DNA from 2 places in the Rossellomorea sp. H136 genome. Region 2 is predicted to be linked to the other one. Evidence: predicted binding sites of a transcription regulator. Region 2 holds the regulator's gene; the other holds the start of a gene.

Region 1 (9,855 bases), 1.6 Mb from region 2:
TTGATACTCGTCCGCCTTTTGCCAGGTATTCTAGGTCTTCTACAGTGAATAGGTGCTCCATATGCTCTGAGTGGAAACGGGAGGCTGCGATAATTTCTTCTTTACTTCCGCCGTTCTGTAACAGTTCAGCAGCCTTCATTACAACTAATCCGTAACCCAGAGAAGCGCATTTTGAATCGATAATGGTCAAATCAAGAGCGGGGTGTTCCTCTTTTACCTGATCGCGAATCATCACAGCCGTTTGATACGTCCCTGATAATTGTGAGGAAAAGGCAATGTAGATACCGGATTGATTCGATTCTGCAAGCTCTGTGAACTTCTTCATGAAAAGGTCCGGTGATACTTGAGACGTTTTTGGCATATGTCCTTCCCTTATTTTGTTGAATACGGTTTTCGGCTCGATGGTGACGAGGTCCTCGTAGTCCTGACCATTAATATGTACTTTCAGTGGCAGCAGTTCTATGTTGTGTTCGTTGAAATATGCAGCAGGAAGGTCGCTCGCACTATCAGCAAATAATTTTACTGTCATCCTAATCATCCTTTGATTATTCTATATAGCTTTAGTCTAGCTATATTTCATTCAAATAACAATCCATAGAGTATGAATTAAAGGTGAAAAGTATCATTATCTTCTGAAAGGATGATTATCGGGATGAGTTTAGTTAAGATGAATTGTGGAACATAGAAAATAACAACTAGATGTGGGAGGTCTGTCAATGTCGAGAGATCATGTTCAGTTAGAAGCGAAGAAGTTTTTCGTAGTGTTAGTAGGGGCAGTACTGGGCGCCATTGCGATGAATTTTTTCCTGATACCGGCAAATGTTTATGCAAGTGGGTTTACAGGATTGGCACAGTTATTGTCGAGTGTGTTAAAAGAATTTGCACCATTCAATATTTCAACAGGTATTTTATTATTTATTTTAAATATTCCTGTGACGATTCTGGGGTGGCTTAAAGTTGGCCGTTCCTTTACAGTGTATAGCTTCATTTCCGTATTTCTGACGTCCTTATTCCTGGAAGTGATTCCTGTGATTAAATTATCGCCTGATATTCTTTTAAACGCCGTCTTTGGCGGGGTCATTGCCGCGGTGGGAGTTGGAATCACGTTAAAATGGGGTGCATCTACGGGAGGGATGGACATTATTGCCATGATTCTTTCCAGAATGAAAGATAAGCCTGTCGGGTCTTATTTCTTTCTGATGAATGCGGTCATCATTACTTCTGCAGGATTTCTTTATGGGTGGGAGAAAGCATTGTATACGTTAGTAACGTTGTATGCTTCTACCCGTGTCATTGATTCCATCCATACACGCCATGAAAAACTCACAGCGATGATTGTGACAAAGAAATCCAATGAATTAAGAGAAGCCATTCATTCAAAGCTTGTCAGGGGAATCACGACTCTGCCTGCAAAAGGGGCTTTTTCCGGTGAAGATAAGGAAATGTTGATCATTGTCATTTCTCGCTATGAACTTTACGAACTCGAACATACTATTAAAGATGTAGATCCAAACGCATTTACCAATATCGTGCAAACGACTGGGATATTCGGATTTTTTAGAAAAGATTAGATTCTTAATATTAACAAATACTAAAGGTGAACTTGAATAGAAAGGGGTATCACCTTGAAGGCATTTGTTTATATACTTATTAGTTCTTTCATGCTCTTTAGTGTACCATCTCAGATGAAAGCAGAGAAGGCACCTTTGATCTTTTCTGTAAAAACTTTTCCGGGAGAAGAAGGAACTCAGATCAGGCTCGTTCTTTATAATAATAGTGAAGGGGATAATAAGATCACTTTCCCTACGAGTCAGATGTTTGACTTTACAATCAAAAACAAAGCGGGCCAAATGGTCTATCGGTACAGTCAGGGGAAATCATTCCTACAGGCGTTTCAAACCCTTACGTTGAAAAAGGGTGAAACGAAGATTTGGAAAGAAACATGGGATTACAAGCAGGAAGGAAAACGTGTCCCAAAAGGGGACTATAGAATTGAAGCACAGCTGATTGGAGAGGATATGAGTGGATTTGATCATCCTTTGCGAGCTGTGGACTCATTCTCGGTTCCAGAAGAAAACCCGTCCTTTAGAGGAATTACTGTACGTGAGGTGAAAGGGCGTTATACCATCACAGGGCGAGCCCGGGTATCAGATGGCAGCTTTTATTATTCGGTGGAGGACGGACATAGAGTGTTTCTAAAAGAAACATTATTCAAGGTTAATAAAGAAGCGCCTAACTGGACTGATTTTTCCATCATACTTCCGGAGTTATCAGGTAGTGCTGAGAAGTTCTTTATAAGTCTTTATGAGCGGGATAAAGGCGATGGGAAGATTCTTCACCAATATGTCATCTCCATTCCGTAAAAAAACAAGGGTTGTCGATTTGGACAACCCTTGTTTTTTCTTTATGACAGGCGGTTTAACTCATCTTGAAGAGCGTGAAGCTGCTTTTGTTCTTCGACATTTGAGTTAGCGTAAGCAGATGACAACGCGTTTTTCGCTTTATCAATGGACATTTGAGCGTTTTCTCCCGTACTGCATGCTTGTTGGGCAGAATGAACCGCGTTACGGGCCTGTTGGAATAATGGATTACTCATTACTCCATTCCCCCTAACCCTTCGCCATGTGATGCAAGCTTTTTAGCCTCTGCTTCAGCATACGTCAGATGGTACGGAATACGTTCATCATGTTTTGTTACAGCGATTTTACCTTGTTGTACAAATCGTTTAGATTTATTTCTACCCATCACTACCACCCCTTTTGCAAGTTGGAACGCATGATGCGCTCCTTTTTAGTATGGCTCAAGTGGTGGTGGAATACAGTAAGAAGATATACCCACAGCTTCCAAAAACGTTCTGGTTTAGAGATTAAAACGTTTTTGCAAGTAGCGTCCGATCCCGTCGTCTTGATTCGAAAATGTCACTTCATTGGCAATATCTTTAAGGGGATCAATGGCATTCCCCATGGCAACTCCAGTGCCTGCATATTCAAGCATTTCAAGATCGTTATCTTCATCTCCGAATGCAATAATCCGTTCTTGCGGAATATTTAAAGATGATGCAACTCGTTCAATTCCGACTGCTTTATTCAATCCTGATTTAACGATTTCGATGATGTGCCACGGTGCAGCCCAGCGGCGGTGGTCAATCAATTCTGCATGAACATTATCCAGGTGTGCACGAATCTCGGGAACATCTTCTTCCTCAGCGTGAATGAGCATGGAAGTAGGATGATCAGAAAGTACATTTCGGATGTCTCCAGTTGAGATCGCTGGATTGCCCATCATGAATACATCTATGATCTTTTCATCGTGATAGTGCAGATACACATCATCCATCACTTCGGCAACAATGTTGCGGAATTTAAAATCGTCACATGCATCAATGATTTGTTTTGCCACTTTTAAATCCATTGGCTCGTGATACAATCCCCATGCATCATTCATAGGATGATGCACGAAAGCACCGTTGAAATTTACTATCGGAGTAGTTAGCTTTAATTGTTGATAATACAATTCACTCGCACGATAAGGCCTGCCTGTGGCAATCATCACCTCATGCCCTTTCATGCGTGCTTTTGTTAATGTATCAAGAGTTTTTGATGAGATTTTCTTCTCATCCGTTAATAGTGTTCCGTCTAAATCCAGAACAATCAGATGTTTTTCTTGTGCGTTCATGAATACAAATCCCCAATCTTATTGGTATTAAGGCAATTTTAGCGCCAGACATTGAAAGTTGTCCACCCCAGCTTCATATCATTTAAAAATGTTTACAAACGCTTACGATTTAAATATTATACATACTACCAAATCTAGGATATCATAGTAAAGTGAAATGCATTCAGGAGGGAGAGACCACACATGATCTTAGTTGACAAATCAACCATTCAAAGCATTCCATTTCTTCACCTTGTAAAAGAAGAGGATATTGATAAGCAAGTCCCGGTATGCTTTTTTATCCACGGATTTACAAGTGCCAAGGAGCATAATTTACATTACGCCTATTATCTTGCGGAAAAAGGATTTAGAGTGATTCTTCCCGATTGTTTAGAGCATGGAGAGCGGTCGACAGGCAAATCAGAGCATCAATTAGGACAAGTATTCTGGAAGATCGTCTTAAATACGATTCATGAATTATCGATTATTAAAGGCCATTTTGAAGAAAAAGGATTGCTCGTTCATAATGGTGTCGGAGTTGCAGGGACTTCAATGGGTGGTATCGTCACACTTGGAGCGTTGACTCAATATGATTGGATCTCTTCTGCTGTCTCGCTGATGGGGAATCCTGCATATGTGAAGTTTGCTCAAGCTCAGTTGGCCCAAGTTGAATCATTAGGATATGAACTTCCATTCAGCGATGAAGAAATAGAAAACATGATAAGCGAACTGGCTCATTATGACTTAAGTCTTCAGCCTGAAAAACTTAGCGGCAGACCATTAATGTTCTGGCACGGAAAACGGGACAAAGTTGTACCATTCAACCTGACACACGAATTCTACCAAAGCATCCTGCCATACTATGAATCCCAGGAAGATAACCTGTTATTTATAGAAGATGATAAAGCGGATCATAAAGTAACGAGAGAAGGCGTGTTAAAGCTTGTTGAGTGGTTTGAGAAGCATCTATCGGCCTAACGTTTTGTTTTATAAACGTTCTTTTGTTAAGATGAATAGTGAAAATAGAAATGGGACAAGTATTGAGAGCAAAGGAGTGTTAGCATGGATCAAGATCTTAAAGATAATTTGATGGGGGCACTGGAACAGGTGGTTGACCCTGAATTAGGAATAGACATTGTTAATTTAGGTCTGGTATATGACGTGGATCTGGATGAAGAAGGTAAAGCAACGGTCACTATGACACTTACCTCAATGGGATGCCCGCTGGCTGGTACCATTGTCGATCAAGTGAAAACAGCCCTAAGTGACATCCCTGAAGTGAAGGAAACAGAAGTAGACATCGTCTGGAATCCGCCATGGAGCAAAGACAACATGTCCCGCTATGCTAAAATTGCATTGGGGATTAGGTAACACGAAAAGCGGAGCCGACTGGTCAGGCTTGACTTATGACCTCGAGGGTCTAGCCGCCGGAGCTGGACAAGTAAAAAGCCGAGGATGCAGTACCTCTACTGCATCCTCGGCTTTATTCATGCATCGGTCATCAGTCAATCCTACAAATCGAAACCGGACAGTTTTCACAATCGATTTCATCTTTGAGAAAATTCAAATCAAGTATCGTGAAATATCCTTTTTCCCACACCAGGATATTGTCTTTCTTCAATTCACTAAGTAAACCGATTCACGACTTCCCTTGAGGAACCACAGAAATTGGCCAGCTCCTGATTGGTTAACGGAAAATCAATCAGTATGCCATTTTCAACGGTTTTTCCATAGCTGTTGGACATACGGATCAGTGTTGAGTAGAGTGCACCTTTTTTTCCATGAAGAACCAGATCCCGAAACTTCGTTTGATTTTGTTGATTTTGAATTTGAATCCATTTTAGCCATTGGATTGTCAGACCGTTATTACCGGATAGCTTATCTTCAAAGGCTTCTTTAGGAAGTACATAAGTCTCCGTATCCTCAAGGATTTTTGCACTGAGCATATAGTAAGCTTCTTCGGTAAATAACGTTAACTCCCCGATCACATCGTCACTTGAACATATGCGTAATGACAACTCCCGGCCATCAGGAATCACTTTGCTGATCTGAACTCGACCACTTTTGATTAAGTATAACTCGTGAGCTGGTTTCCCCTCTTGAAACAGGAAAGTTCCTTTTTTAACGGTTTTCAACGTTTTTTTCTCGAAAAATAATTGTTTAATACCGGAAGGAACTTCTAGATTTTCACTCATGAGATCACTTCATTTCCATCGTAATGTCTTATTCTTAAAGCCTACCAAAGGAAACAGACAGTTAGAAGTGATTTACGCGAAAATTAAAACAGCAGCTCCGACAACGGCACAGTAAATGGCAAAATATTTCAGGTTACCTTTAGCCATAATATTCATGAACCATTTTAAAGAGAAGTATGAAGCAATAAGAGACGCAATAAACGCGACTAAGTAAGGAATGGCCATTGAAGCAAGGTTCGGATCCTTGATCAAATCACTTATTCCGAATACCATAACCCCGACACTTACAGGGATATAGAGCAGGAAAGAGAATCGTAATGCCGTTTCAGCTTTCATCCCGCTTGCCATTGCCGCAACAATGGTTGCACCTGAACGACTGATTCCAGGGATAAGGGCTACTGCCTGGGCAAGACCGATAATGATAGCGTCTTTCACATTTAAGTCGCCATCGTTTTTTCTACCTCGAAGGTTACGGATTAACCACAAGGCAATACCGGTAATAATTAAAGTAACCCCTACTGTCCATACATAAGTTAAATTTTTCTCAATCACGTCACCAAATAATACACCAATCACCCCGGCAGGGATAGTACCAATCAATAAGTAAACAATGAAATGAAAATCACGTTTCGTTTCTGGTGTTTTATGTTTGAAATAGCCTAAGCCATTCACGACCAGGCGCATGATATCTTCACGGTAAATAATGAGTACAGCCACTAACGAAGCCGTATTAACCAGCATTTCAAATGTTAGGGTAGCATCCTTGATTCCAAGGAAATGCTGGGCTAATAATAAATGCCCACTGGATGAAATCGGGATTGGTTCAGTAAACCCTTGAAAAATCCCTAAAAATAAATATTTCATAATCAGATAAAAATCCATTGTGTTTCCTCCAAGCTTTTTTTCTCCACAGTTTTTAATTTAACACCATAAAGGGAAAGACTGTAAAGCCTTTTTCCAAATGTTAACCGAACCGTAACTTGTTTATCATATAAAGCATTCTGATATCCTTCATCTGGCATGCATGAATGCTCAGCCTTGTAGAAAAATAGTAAGGAAGCATCGCTTCGAAAAGGAGGGGTAAGAATGGGCCAGTCACGACAGTTCAAAGCTGGAGAAAAAGCACCTAATAATGGTGAATATATCGAAATTGGTGAAACTGGGAGTATGGTGAAAAATCCGCAGAAACTACGATTAAATGCGGGGGACCGATTTCCTGAAAACTCCAACCATAATCGTCTATGGACGTATATGAGAAAACCTTAACCCCATAAGGGAACAAGGATGCCGTGACGGCAACCCACCTTAGTAAGGATGGTGACGTCTATAGGAGGCTTTCCTTGTTCCTTTTTCTTTTCCTTTTTCCATGAAAGATATATAATAGATGGAAAGGTCAATAAAGGTCAAAATGCGAGGTGTAGCACGATGAATTTTGATAATATGACTCACAACATTCAAGAAGGATTGGCTTTGGCGGGAGAGACAGCTAAAGAAAGACTACATACAGATATTACCCTTTTTCATTTGTGGAAATCACTCCTCAGCTCAGAAGACAGTTTTCTCAGAACGATCTATGAGCGTGCAGGAGTAGACGTAGAAGACTTAAAGAATTGGATCGATGACAAGTTAAACGGAATCCCTTCTGTAGAGGGGGATGGTCTGCAGTATGGCCGGTTTTTTGCAAGAGATATCCATCAGCTTATGCAAGATAGTGATGCATTAAAGGCTAAATGGAAAGATGACTATATCTCGATCGAACATCTTGCCCTTGGGCTATTCAACCAAAAGAACCACCCGGTTACGACATACTTAACAAAACACAATGTAACAGAAAAAGAATTTAAGGAGATCATTGAGACAATTAGAGGAGGGAGCAAGGTGACCACACAGAATCCTGAAGTGAAATATGAGGCGTTGAAAAGATATGGAAGGGATCTTGTTGCGGAGGTCAAGTCGGGAAGAATAGATCCGGTCATAGGCAGGGACAGTGAAATCCGCCACGTGGTTCGAATCCTTTCCCGTAAAACGAAAAATAATCCTGTCCTCATAGGAGAGCCCGGTGTCGGTAAGACGGCCATCGTTGAAGGACTTGCACAGCGGATTGTCAGAAAAGATGTCCCGGAAGGCTTGAAAGATAAAACCATCTTCGAATTAGATATGAGCTCTTTAGTTGCAGGTGCCAAGTTCAGGGGTGAGTTTGAGGAACGCTTAAAGGCTGTATTGCAGGAAGTGAAAAAGAGTGAGGGACGCATTCTTCTTTTCATTGATGAACTCCATACGATTGTTGGAGCAGGGAAAACGGAAGGAGCGATGGATGCGGGGAATATCTTAAAGCCGATGCTTGCGAGGGGAGAACTTCATTGTATAGGTGCTACCACGCTCAATGAATACCGTAAGTACATTGAAAAGGATCCCGCTTTGGAAAGACGTTTCCAACAAGTACTCGTTCAGGAACCAAATGTGGAAGATACGATATCTATTCTAAGGGGCTTAAAGGAACGATTTGAAATTCATCATGGAGTAAATATTCATGACCGGGCCATTGTGGCAGCTTCAAGACTTTCCGATCGCTATATATCCGACCGTTTCTTGCCGGACAAAGCAATAGACTTAATCGACGAGGCATGTGCGATGATCAGGACGGAAATTGACTCGATGCCATCAGAACTGGATGAAGTGACACGTAAAGTGATGCAGCTGGAAATTGAAGAAGCTGCTTTAAATAATGAAAAGGATTCTGCCAGTCTTGAACGCCTGGATCGAATTCGTGAAGATTTAAGCAATCTGAAGGAAAAAGCGAATACGATGAAGTTAAAATGGCAGCAGGAGAAAGAAAGCATAGGGATCGTCCAGGAGAAGCGGGAAGAACTGGAGAAGCTCAGGCGTTTACTCGAAGAAGCTGAAAGTGATTATGATCTGAATAAAGCTGCTGAGCTTCGTCACGGCAGGATTCCAGCTATGGAAAAAGAACTTGTTGCTGTTGAGTCTGAGATGATGAAAGAGCAGGAAGGGCGGTTGCTGCGTGAAGAAGTGACGGAGGATGAAGTGGCAAATATTGTAGCAAGATGGACAGGGATACCGATCACTAAGCTTGTAGAAGGTGAAAGGGAGAAGCTGTTAAAACTTGATCGCATTTTGCATGAAAGGGTGATCGGGCAGGATGAGGCTGTTCAATTAGTAAGTGACGCCGTTATTCGTGCGAGAGCAGGTATTAAAGATCCGAATCGTCCAATTGGTTCATTCATTTTCTTGGGTCCAACGGGAGTAGGGAAGACAGAACTTGCGAAGACACTTGCTCACACGTTATTTGATAGTGAGGAACAGATAATTCGGATTGATATGTCTGAATATATGGAGAAGCATGCGGTTTCACGCTTGATTGGTGCACCTCCAGGTTATGTTGGTTATGAAGAAGGCGGCCAGCTGACAGAAGCGATCAGACGCAAACCGTATTCGGTCATCCTACTTGATGAAATTGAGAAAGCTCATCCAGAAGTATTCAATATTCTTCTGCAAATGCTCGATGATGGGAGGATAACCGATTCTCAAGGAAGGACAGTTGATTGTAAGAACACGGTTATCATTATGACCTCTAACATCGGGTCCTCTCATCTTCTTGAACGGAATAAGGGGGAAGAGGAAATTGATATAGAAACGAAGAATCTGGTCATGAGTCAGCTTCGTTCCTCTTTCAGACCGGAATTCCTTAACCGGGTAGACGACATTATTCTCTTTAAACCATTGAGCATTGAGAATATAAAAGGGATCATCGATAAGCTAGTAGAAGACTTGCAAAACCGAGTGGAAGAACAGCTTATATCATTGTCATTAACGGAAGGTGCAAAAGAATATATAGCACAGGAAGCTTTTGATCCGGTTTATGGTGCACGCCCTTTGAAAAGGTATTTGCAGAGAGAAATCGAAACCAAACTGGCAAGAGAACTGATAGCAGGAAATATCAGGTCAAACGAAACCATTACCATCGACAGAGGAGAGAACGGTATAT
Region 2 (9,855 bases):
GAAGGTTCGAATCCTTCATGGCTCACCATAAATTTTTGTTTACGCAAAGTATTTTATCGTTTTTGCGACAGCAAAACACCATGCGGGTGTGGCGGAATTGGCAGACGCACCAGACTTAGGATCTGGCGCCGCAAGGCGTGGGGGTTCAAGTCCCTTCACCCGCACCATTTATTTCGCGGAAGTAGTTCAGTGGTAGAACACCACCTTGCCAAGGTGGGGGTCGCGGGTTCGAATCCCGTCTTCCGCTCCAGACTTGCCGGGGTGGCGGAACTGGCAGACGCACAGGACTTAAAATCCTGCGGTAGGTGACTACCGTACCGGTTCGATTCCGGTCCTCGGCACCATTGTTTCTTATAAAAAATCATTTAGCGCCCGTAGCTCAATTGGATAGAGCGTTTGACTACGGATCAAAAGGTTAGGGGTTCGACTCCTCTCGGGCGCGCCATATAGATCGGGAAGTAGCTCAGCTTGGTAGAGCACTTGGTTTGGGACCAAGGGGTCGCAGGTTCGAATCCTGTCTTCCCGACCACCTTATTTGGGGCCTTAGCTCAGCTGGGAGAGCGCCTGCTTTGCACGCAGGAGGTCAGCGGTTCGATCCCGCTAGGCTCCACCAAAAAGTTTTTTAAAAAAACATTGACACTCACTGGGTGAAAATGATATGATAATCAAGTCGCTTCAAACAGAAGCACTTACACATTGAACCTTGAAAACTGAACAAAACAAGACAATACGTCAACGTTAATTCTAGATTTATTTTTAAAGAGCTATTCAAACTTTTATCGGAGAGTTTGATCCTGGCTCAGGACGAACGCTGGCGGCGTGCCTAATACATGCAAGTCGAGCGGATTGATGGGAGCTTGCTCCCATCAATCAGCGGCGGACGGGTGAGTAACACGTGGGTAACCTGCCTGTAAGACTGGGATAACTCCGGGAAACCGGGGCTAATACCGGATAACTCATTTCCTCGCATGAGGAAATGTTGAAAGGTGGCTTTTAGCTATCACTTACAGATGGACCCGCGGCGCATTAGCTAGTTGGTGAGGTAACGGCTCACCAAGGCGACGATGCGTAGCCGACCTGAGAGGGTGATCGGCCACACTGGGACTGAGACACGGCCCAGACTCCTACGGGAGGCAGCAGTAGGGAATCTTCCGCAATGGACGAAAGTCTGACGGAGCAACGCCGCGTGAGTGATGAAGGTTTTCGGATCGTAAAACTCTGTTGTTAGGGAAGAACAAGTACCGTTCGAATAGGGCGGTACCTTGACGGTACCTAACCAGAAAGCCACGGCTAACTACGTGCCAGCAGCCGCGGTAATACGTAGGTGGCAAGCGTTGTCCGGAATTATTGGGCGTAAAGCGCGCGCAGGTGGTTTCTTAAGTCTGATGTGAAAGCCCACGGCTCAACCGTGGAGGGTCATTGGAAACTGGGGAACTTGAGTGCAGAAGAGGAAAGTGGAATTCCAAGTGTAGCGGTGAAATGCGTAGATATTTGGAGGAACACCAGTGGCGAAGGCGACTTTCTGGTCTGTAACTGACACTGAGGCGCGAAAGCGTGGGGAGCAAACAGGATTAGATACCCTGGTAGTCCACGCCGTAAACGATGAGTGCTAAGTGTTAGGGGGTTTCCGCCCCTTAGTGCTGCAGCTAACGCATTAAGCACTCCGCCTGGGGAGTACGGTCGCAAGACTGAAACTCAAAGGAATTGACGGGGGCCCGCACAAGCGGTGGAGCATGTGGTTTAATTCGAAGCAACGCGAAGAACCTTACCAGGTCTTGACATCCTCTGACAACCCTAGAGATAGGGCTTTCCCCTTCGGGGGACAGAGTGACAGGTGGTGCATGGTTGTCGTCAGCTCGTGTCGTGAGATGTTGGGTTAAGTCCCGCAACGAGCGCAACCCTTGATCTTAGTTGCCAGCATTCAGTTGGGCACTCTAAGATGACTGCCGGTGACAAACCGGAGGAAGGTGGGGATGACGTCAAATCATCATGCCCCTTATGACCTGGGCTACACACGTGCTACAATGGACGGTACAAAGGGCAGCAAGACCGCGAGGTTTAGCCAATCCCATAAAACCGTTCTCAGTTCGGATTGTAGGCTGCAACTCGCCTACATGAAGCTGGAATCGCTAGTAATCGCGGATCAGCATGCCGCGGTGAATACGTTCCCGGGCCTTGTACACACCGCCCGTCACACCACGAGAGTTTGTAACACCCGAAGTCGGTGAGGTAACCTTTTGGAGCCAGCCGCCTAAGGTGGGACAGATGATTGGGGTGAAGTCGTAACAAGGTAGCCGTATCGGAAGGTGCGGCTGGATCACCTCCTTTCTAAGGAAGATTTACTAAAACGTTTGACACGTCGAAGTTTTGTTCAGTTTTGATGGTTTAATAAGGTTTTTTGCGAAAGCAAAATAACCATCCATCAAAACTTTTTGTCTCTTACGAGATCAAAATGTGTTTGTTCTTTGAAAACTAGATAAAGATAAATTGATAGTCAAGAAATTACCGAGTATCGCCATTTTAGGTTTTAAACCTGATGTAACAACCAATTCGGTTAAGTTATGAAGGGCGCACGGTGGATGCCTTGGCACTAGGAGCCGACGAAGGACGGGACTAACACCGATATGCTTTGGGGAGCTGTAAGTGAGCTTTGATCCAGAGATTTCCGAATGGGGGAACCCATTGTTCGTAATGGAACAATATCCTTACTTGAATACATAGAGTATGGAAGGCAGACCCAGGGAACTGAAACATCTAAGTACCTGGAGGAAGAGAAAGCAATTGCGATTCCCTGAGTAGCGGCGAGCGAAACGGGATGTAGCCCAAACCAAGAGGCTTGCCTCTTGGGGTTGTAGGACACTCTATACGGAGTTACAAAGGAATGAAGTAGACGAAGAAGTCTGGAAAGGCTCGTCAAAGAAGGTAACAACCCTGTAGTTGAAACTTCATTCTCTCTTGAGTGGATCCTGAGTACGGCGGGACACGTGAAATCCCGTCGGAAGCTGGGAGGACCATCTCCCAAGGCTAAATACTCCCTAGTGACCGATAGTGAACCAGTACCGTGAGGGAAAGGTGAAAAGCACCCCGGAAGGGGAGTGAAATAGAACCTGAAACCGTGTGCCTACAAGTAGTCAGAGCCCGTTAACGGGTGATGGCGTGCCTTTTGTAGAATGAACCGGCGAGTTACGATCCCATGCAAGGTTAAGTCGATGAGACGGAGCCGCAGCGAAAGCGAGTCTGAATAGGGCGAATTGAGTATGTGGTCGTAGACCCGAAACCAGGTGATCTACCCATGTCCAGGATGAAGTTCAGGTAACACTGAATGGAGGTCCGAACCCACGCACGTTGAAAAGTGCGGGGATGAGGTGTGGGTAGCGGAGAAATTCCAATCGAACTTGGAGATAGCTGGTTCTCTCCGAAATAGCTTTAGGGCTAGCCTCATGTGTAAGAGTCTTGGAGGTAGAGCACTGTTTGGACTAGGGGCCCTCATCGGGTTACCGAATTCAGACAAACTCCGAATGCCAAAGACTTATCCATGGGAGTCAGACTGCGAGTGATAAGATCCGTAGTCGAAAGGGAAACAGCCCAGACCACCAGCTAAGGTCCCAAAGTATACGTTAAGTGGAAAAGGATGTGGAGTTGCTTAGACAACCAGGATGTTGGCTTAGAAGCAGCCACCATTTAAAGAGTGCGTAATAGCTCACTGGTCGAGTGACTCTGCGCCGAAAATGTACCGGGGCTAAACGTATCACCGAAGCTGTGGATTGACACCTTTAGGTGTCAGTGGTAGGAGAGCGTTCTAAGGACTGCGAAGCTAGACCGTAAGGACTGGTGGAGTGCTTAGAAGTGAGAATGCCGGTATGAGTAGCGAAAGATGGGTGAGAATCCCATCCACCGAATGCCTAAGGTTTCCTGAGGAAGGCTCGTCCGCTCAGGGTTAGTCGGGACCTAAGTCGAGGCCGATAGGCGTAGACGATGGACAACAGGTTGATATTCCTGTACCACCTCTTTTCCGTTTGAGCAATGGGGGGACGCAGGAGGATAGGGTAAGCGCACTGCTGGATATGTGCGTCTAAGCAGTTAGGCTGATGATGAGGCAAATCCCATCATCGTGAAGGCTGAGCTGTGATAGCGAGCGAATTATAGTAGCGAAGTTCCTGATTCCACACTGCCAAGAAAAGCCTCTAGCGAGGAAAAAGGTGCCCGTACCGCAAACCGACACAGGTAGGCGAGGAGAGAATCCTAAGGTGAGCGAGAGAACTCTCGTTAAGGAACTCGGCAAAATGACCCCGTAACTTCGGGAGAAGGGGTGCTCTGGTAGGGTGCAAGCCCGAGAGAGCCGCAGTGAATAGGCCCAGGCGACTGTTTAGCAAAAACACAGGTCTCTGCGAAGCCGTAAGGCGAAGTATAGGGGCTGACGCCTGCCCGGTGCTGGAAGGTTAAGAGGAGTGCTTAGCGCAAGCGAAGGTGCGAATCGAAGCCCCAGTAAACGGCGGCCGTAACTATAACGGTCCTAAGGTAGCGAAATTCCTTGTCGGGTAAGTTCCGACCCGCACGAAAGGCGTAACGATCTGGGCACTGTCTCAACGAGAGACTCGGTGAAATTATAGTACCTGTGAAGATGCAGGTTACCCGCGACAGGACGGAAAGACCCCGTGGAGCTTTACTGTAGCCTGATATTGAATTTTGGTACAGCTTGTACAGGATAGGTAGGAGCCTTGGAAGCCGGAGCGCCAGCTTCGGTGGAGGCATCGGTGGGATACTACCCTGGCTGTATTGAAATTCTAACCCGCGCCCCTTATCGGGGTGGGAGACAGTGTCAGGTGGGCAGTTTGACTGGGGCGGTCGCCTCCTAAAGAGTAACGGAGGCGCCCAAAGGTTCCCTCAGAATGGTTGGAAATCATTCGCAGAGTGTAAAGGCACAAGGGAGCTTGACTGCGAGACCTACAAGTCGAGCAGGGACGAAAGTCGGGCTTAGTGATCCGGTGGTTCCGCATGGAAGGGCCATCGCTCAACGGATAAAAGCTACCCCGGGGATAACAGGCTTATCTCCCCCAAGAGTCCACATCGACGGGGAGGTTTGGCACCTCGATGTCGGCTCATCGCATCCTGGGGCTGTAGTCGGTCCCAAGGGTTGGGCTGTTCGCCCATTAAAGCGGTACGCGAGCTGGGTTCAGAACGTCGTGAGACAGTTCGGTCCCTATCCGTCGTGGGCGCAGGAAATTTGAGAGGAGCTGTCCTTAGTACGAGAGGACCGGGATGGACGCACCGCTGGTGTACCAGTTGTCTTGCCAAAGGCATCGCTGGGTAGCTATGTGCGGAAGGGATAAGTGCTGAAAGCATCTAAGCATGAAGCCCCCCTCGAGATGAGATTTCCCATCACGTATGTGAGTAAGATCCCTAGAAGATGACTAGGTAGATAGGTCAGAGATGGAAGCATGGCGACATGTGGAGTTGACTGATACTAATCGATCGAGGACTTAACCACAAAGAGTCATTTTTAAATGAACAACAATTGGTCGATATTCGGCTTTCTTGACATCAATTCTTTATCTAGTTTTGAAGGAACAATCCTTCAATTGAATAATTCGTCTGGTGACAATGGCGAAGAGGTCACACCCGTTCCCATGCCGAACACGGAAGTTAAGCTCTTCAGCGCCGATGGTAGTTGGGGGATCTCCCCCTGTGAGAGTAGGACGTCGCCAGGCAAATGTGAAAAGAGTAGCTCATTGAGTTACTCTTTTTTGTGGTTTGAATTTATAAGATTGTAGATTGAACATCAATCCCCTATTCAGCTAAGCTTTGGAAAAGATAATTTAATTAGTTGATAATCATACTAGAGGTTAGGTGATGATTGGTAAAAGACGCATAACACGAAAAACTGACGCAATAATATCCGAAAACGACGCAATTACCACGAATCCACGACTATAAACACTCAGTTCACCTCTGAAAAAAACCAGCTTTGATACAAAAAAAGCATTTTCTATATTCCCCACAGACTAGCCACAACTTTTAAGAAAAGATCCATCCAAATTAATATATTTTTACTCTTTCTTTATCATACACCACCACAATATCCTCTACACTCATCCATCACACTTCAAATCGGCACTCCCTCCAAACATCCCATCCCTAAAAACAACCCCCAGCCCTTACCACCACACTTCCCAACAAAATCTCAATGCCCCATTTCCCTATTTCTATCCAACAATCTCACATTTTCACGTTTAAAACCTTCCTAAAACAGGAAAACTTCTAAGGTCATACTTCATAATTGCAAAGTTTAAAACACGGTTGTATAATTATAGTCAAATATAGTCAAAGTCAAAATGAGGAGGAGGTTTGATGAGGAACATATCCGACATCATTGAACGTTATTTAAAGAATGTTTTAGAACTGAATGAAAGTGAGATAGTCGAGATTAAAAGAAGTGAGATCGCTGATAAGTTTCAATGTGTTCCTTCTCAAATTAATTATGTGATCAATACCCGGTTTACGATAGAACGAGGGTATGTAGTAGAAAGTAAACGAGGTGGCGGAGGCTACATCCGAATCATGAAGGTGAAGGCCCACGATCAAGTTCATCTTATTGACCAGCTAGTAGCTTTAATAACACAGACCATCAGTCAGAATACGGCGGCAGATATTGTGTTTCGATTGGTGGAAGAGGATATTATTTCTGAACGGGAAGCGAAGATTATGCTGAGCGTAATGGACCGTTCGGTGATCATGGTGGATTTACCTGAACGGGATGTATTGAGGGGAAGAATGCTCAGAGCCATGCTGGATACATTGAAGTATGAGTAAGTTTTGAGAGGTGAGTAGGATGGTTTGTCAAGAGTGTAATGAAAGACCTGCAACCCTTCATTTTACCAAGGTGATAAATGGGGAAAAGACAGAGGTTCATTTATGTGAACAATGCGCTCAGGATAAGGGTGAAATGTTTATGTTTGATTCTTCTTCCGGGTTCTCTGTGAACAACCTATTGGCAGGTCTTCTTAATATAGCCCCTGCATTTAAGCAGGCAAAAGAAACAGAAATTCCAAAGACAGAGGTATTACAATGTGAAAAGTGTAAAATGACTTTTCAGCAATTCATTAATGTAGGACGCTTTGGCTGTGCTCATTGCTATGAAACGTTTAAAGATGAACTTACTCCTCTTTTAAAGCGTGTTCATAGTGGCAATGTGGAGCACCACGGAAAGGTTCCGGAACGCATGGGTGGAGCCATTCACATCAAGAAAAAGATTCAGCAGTTGAAATCGGATCTGCAAAGGATGATTGCGGATGAAGAGTTCGAAAAAGCAGCAGAGATACGAGACGAAATTCGCTCCCTGGAGAAAGATGTTCATAAAGAGGGAGGAGATAAAGGATGAGTCTGGAGAAATTTTTACAAAATGCTGTTAGCTCCTGGATGAATGAAGAAGGTCCGAATTCAGATATTGTCCTTAGTTCACGGGTCCGGCTCGCAAGAAACATGACGGCCTTTCGTTTTTCCACTTTATATTCTTCTGAAGAAGCTGAAGAGATCGTGGATCGCGTGAAGGATAAGCTCTCTTTATACCCAAAGAATTTAGGAGAATTAGAATTTTTAGCTACAAGTGAGATTCAGCCTCTCCAAAAGAGGGTATTGATGGAGAAACACCTTATTAGTCCTAACTTAGCTGAAGACACGAATTATGGGGCCGTCCTTCTATCCAGTGAAGAAGATATTAGCATAATGGTAAACGAAGAGGACCATATTCGAATACAGTGTTTATATCCAGGGTTGCAATTGAAGGAAGCTTTACAGAGAGCGAATCAGATTGATGATTGGTTTGAAAGTGAATTTGATTTTGCTTTTGATGAGAAACATGGGTATTTAACGACTTGTCCCACTAATGTGGGGACAGGACTTAGAGCTTCTGTGATGATGCATTTGCCTGGTCTGGTTCTGACCCAGCAATTAAATCGTATCATTCCTGCCATTAACCAATTAGGTCTGGTGGTAAGAGGGATATATGGAGAAGGCAGCGAGGCGTTAGGGAATATCTTTCAGATTTCGAATCAAACGACACTTGGTAAATCAGAGGAAGATATTGTGGAAGATTTATTGAGTGTTGTGAAGCAGATCATTGACAAAGAACACTCTGCACGGGACGCATTAGTTAAAACGTCTAACATACAATTAGAAGATAGGATCTTTCGTTCACTTGGCGTGCTGGAGTACAGTAGAATTATCGAGTCCAAGGAAGCAGCGAAGTGTTTATCGGATGTCAGACTTGGTATAGATTTAGGATACATCAAAGCCATATCTAAGAATATATTGAATGAACTAATGATTTTAACCCAACCTGGATTTTTACAACAATATTCTGGAGGTCCATTGAGACCAAATGAAAGAGATATAAGAAGGTCTTCTTTGATTCGAGAGCGAATTAAGTTAGATAAGGATACATGTGAGGAGGAAAAATAATATGATGTTTGGTCGATTTACAGAAAGAGCACAAAAGGTATTAGCGTTAGCTCAGGAAGAAGCTATTCGTCTGTCGCACAGTAATATTGGTACTGAACATATTTTATTGGGACTTGTCCGCGAAGGTGAAGGGATTGCCGCTAAAGCACTTACGGCGTTGGGACTGAGCCCTGAAAAGATTCAGAAAGAAGTGGAAGGATTGATCGGAAAAGGTACCGAGAAATCTCAAACGATCCATTATACACCCCGAGCGAAGAAAGTGATTGAGCTTTCTATGGATGAGGCTCGTAAACTGGGTCACTCATATGTAGGAACGGAACATATTTTATTAGGGTTGATTCGTGAAGGTGAAGGAGTAGCCGCTCGTGTACTTGGTAATCTTGGAGTCAGCTTAAATAAAGCAAGACAGCAGGTATTGCAGTTACTTGGCAGCAATGATTCAAGTAACCACCAGGGTGGAGGCAATGCAAATGCCAATACGCCTACCCTTGATAGCTTAGCCCGTGACTTGACGTCGATTGCCCGTGAAGGCAGTTTGGATCCGGTAATAGGACGAAGCAAAGAAATTCAGCGTGTCATTGAAGTGCTAAGTCGACGTACGAAGAATAACCCGGTGCTGATCGGTGAGCCTGGTGTAGGTAAGACCGCAATTGCTGAGGGTCTTGCACAGCAGATCATTGCCAATGAGGTTCCTGAGATTCTTCGGGACAAACGCGTCATGACCCTGGATATGGGTACAGTAGTAGCCGGTACGAAATATCGTGGGGAATTCGAGGATCGATTAAAGAAAGTAATGGATGAAATCCGTCAAGCAGGAAACATCATCCTGTTTATCGATGAGCTTCACACATTAATCGGAGCAGGTGGGGCTGAAGGTGCGATTGATGCGTCAAACATCTTAAAACCATCTCTTGCTCGGGGTGAATTACAGTGTATCGGTGCAACGACATTAGATGAGTACCGTAAATATATTGAAAAGGATGCTGCGTTAGAGCGCCGTTTCCAACCAATCCAAGTCAATGAGCCAACGGCAGAAGAGTCCGTTCAGATTCTTAAAGGATTACGCGATCGTTATGAAGCTCATCACCGCGTGTCGATTACAGATGAAGCGATTGATGCGGCAGTGAAACTTTCTGATCGTTACATTTCAGACCGCTTCTTACCGGATAAGGCGATTGATTTAATTGATGAGGCTGGTTCTAAGGTGCGTTTACGTTCTTATACAACGCCGCCAAACTTGAAAGAACTTGAAGCCAAGCTGGAAGAAATCCGCAAAGAGAAGGATGCAGCGGTTCAAAGCCAGGAGTTTGAAAAAGCAGCTTCTCTAAGAGATTCAGAACAAAAGCTTCGTGAAGAGCTGGATGAAACGAAGAACACATGGAAAGAAAAACAAGGCCA

Evidence for each region. The regulator CtsR, encoded in region 2, represses protease genes until heat stress. The targets are predictions, from matches to a motif close to ATGGTCAATAAAGGTCAAACA.
Region 1: clpB (ATP-dependent chaperone ClpB) is a predicted target of CtsR. The motif match lies at 7,239-7,259, and genes of this name have one in related genera.

Annotation. Positions count from the first base shown of each region.
Region 1 is NZ_CM166371.1:1,695,770-1,705,624, forward strand. Features, by position in the region: gene ACYH0O_RS08545 (DegV family protein) at 1-529, opposite strand, end outside; gene ACYH0O_RS08550 (YitT family protein) at 717-1,571, shown strand; gene ACYH0O_RS08555 (BsuPI-related putative proteinase inhibitor) at 1,626-2,363, shown strand; gene ACYH0O_RS08560 (DUF3813 domain-containing protein) at 2,405-2,596, opposite strand; gene ACYH0O_RS08565 (hypothetical protein) at 2,596-2,745, opposite strand; gene ACYH0O_RS08570 (Cof-type HAD-IIB family hydrolase) at 2,860-3,675, opposite strand; gene ACYH0O_RS08575 (prolyl oligopeptidase family serine peptidase) at 3,859-4,632, shown strand; gene ACYH0O_RS08580 (metal-sulfur cluster assembly factor) at 4,717-5,025, shown strand; partial or broken gene ACYH0O_RS08585 (Crp/Fnr family transcriptional regulator) at 5,156-5,849, opposite strand; gene ACYH0O_RS08590 (undecaprenyl-diphosphate phosphatase) at 5,922-6,731, opposite strand; gene ACYH0O_RS08595 (YjzC family protein) at 6,936-7,115, shown strand; gene clpB (ATP-dependent chaperone ClpB) at 7,275-9,855, shown strand, end outside.
Region 2 is NZ_CM166371.1:102,932-112,786, forward strand. Features, by position in the region: tRNA gene ACYH0O_RS00520 (tRNA-Lys) at 1-28, shown strand, start outside; tRNA gene ACYH0O_RS00525 (tRNA-Leu) at 83-167, shown strand; tRNA gene ACYH0O_RS00530 (tRNA-Gly) at 176-250, shown strand; tRNA gene ACYH0O_RS00535 (tRNA-Leu) at 256-344, shown strand; tRNA gene ACYH0O_RS00540 (tRNA-Arg) at 369-445, shown strand; tRNA gene ACYH0O_RS00545 (tRNA-Pro) at 453-529, shown strand; tRNA gene ACYH0O_RS00550 (tRNA-Ala) at 538-613, shown strand; rRNA gene ACYH0O_RS00555 (16S ribosomal RNA) at 777-2,328, shown strand; rRNA gene ACYH0O_RS00560 (23S ribosomal RNA) at 2,553-5,488, shown strand; rRNA gene rrf (5S ribosomal RNA) at 5,592-5,708, shown strand; gene ACYH0O_RS00570 (CtsR family transcriptional regulator) at 6,349-6,810, shown strand; gene mcsA (protein-arginine kinase activator protein McsA) at 6,830-7,378, shown strand; gene mcsB (protein-arginine kinase McsB) at 7,375-8,457, shown strand; gene clpC (ATP-dependent protease ATP-binding subunit ClpC) at 8,459-9,855, shown strand, end outside.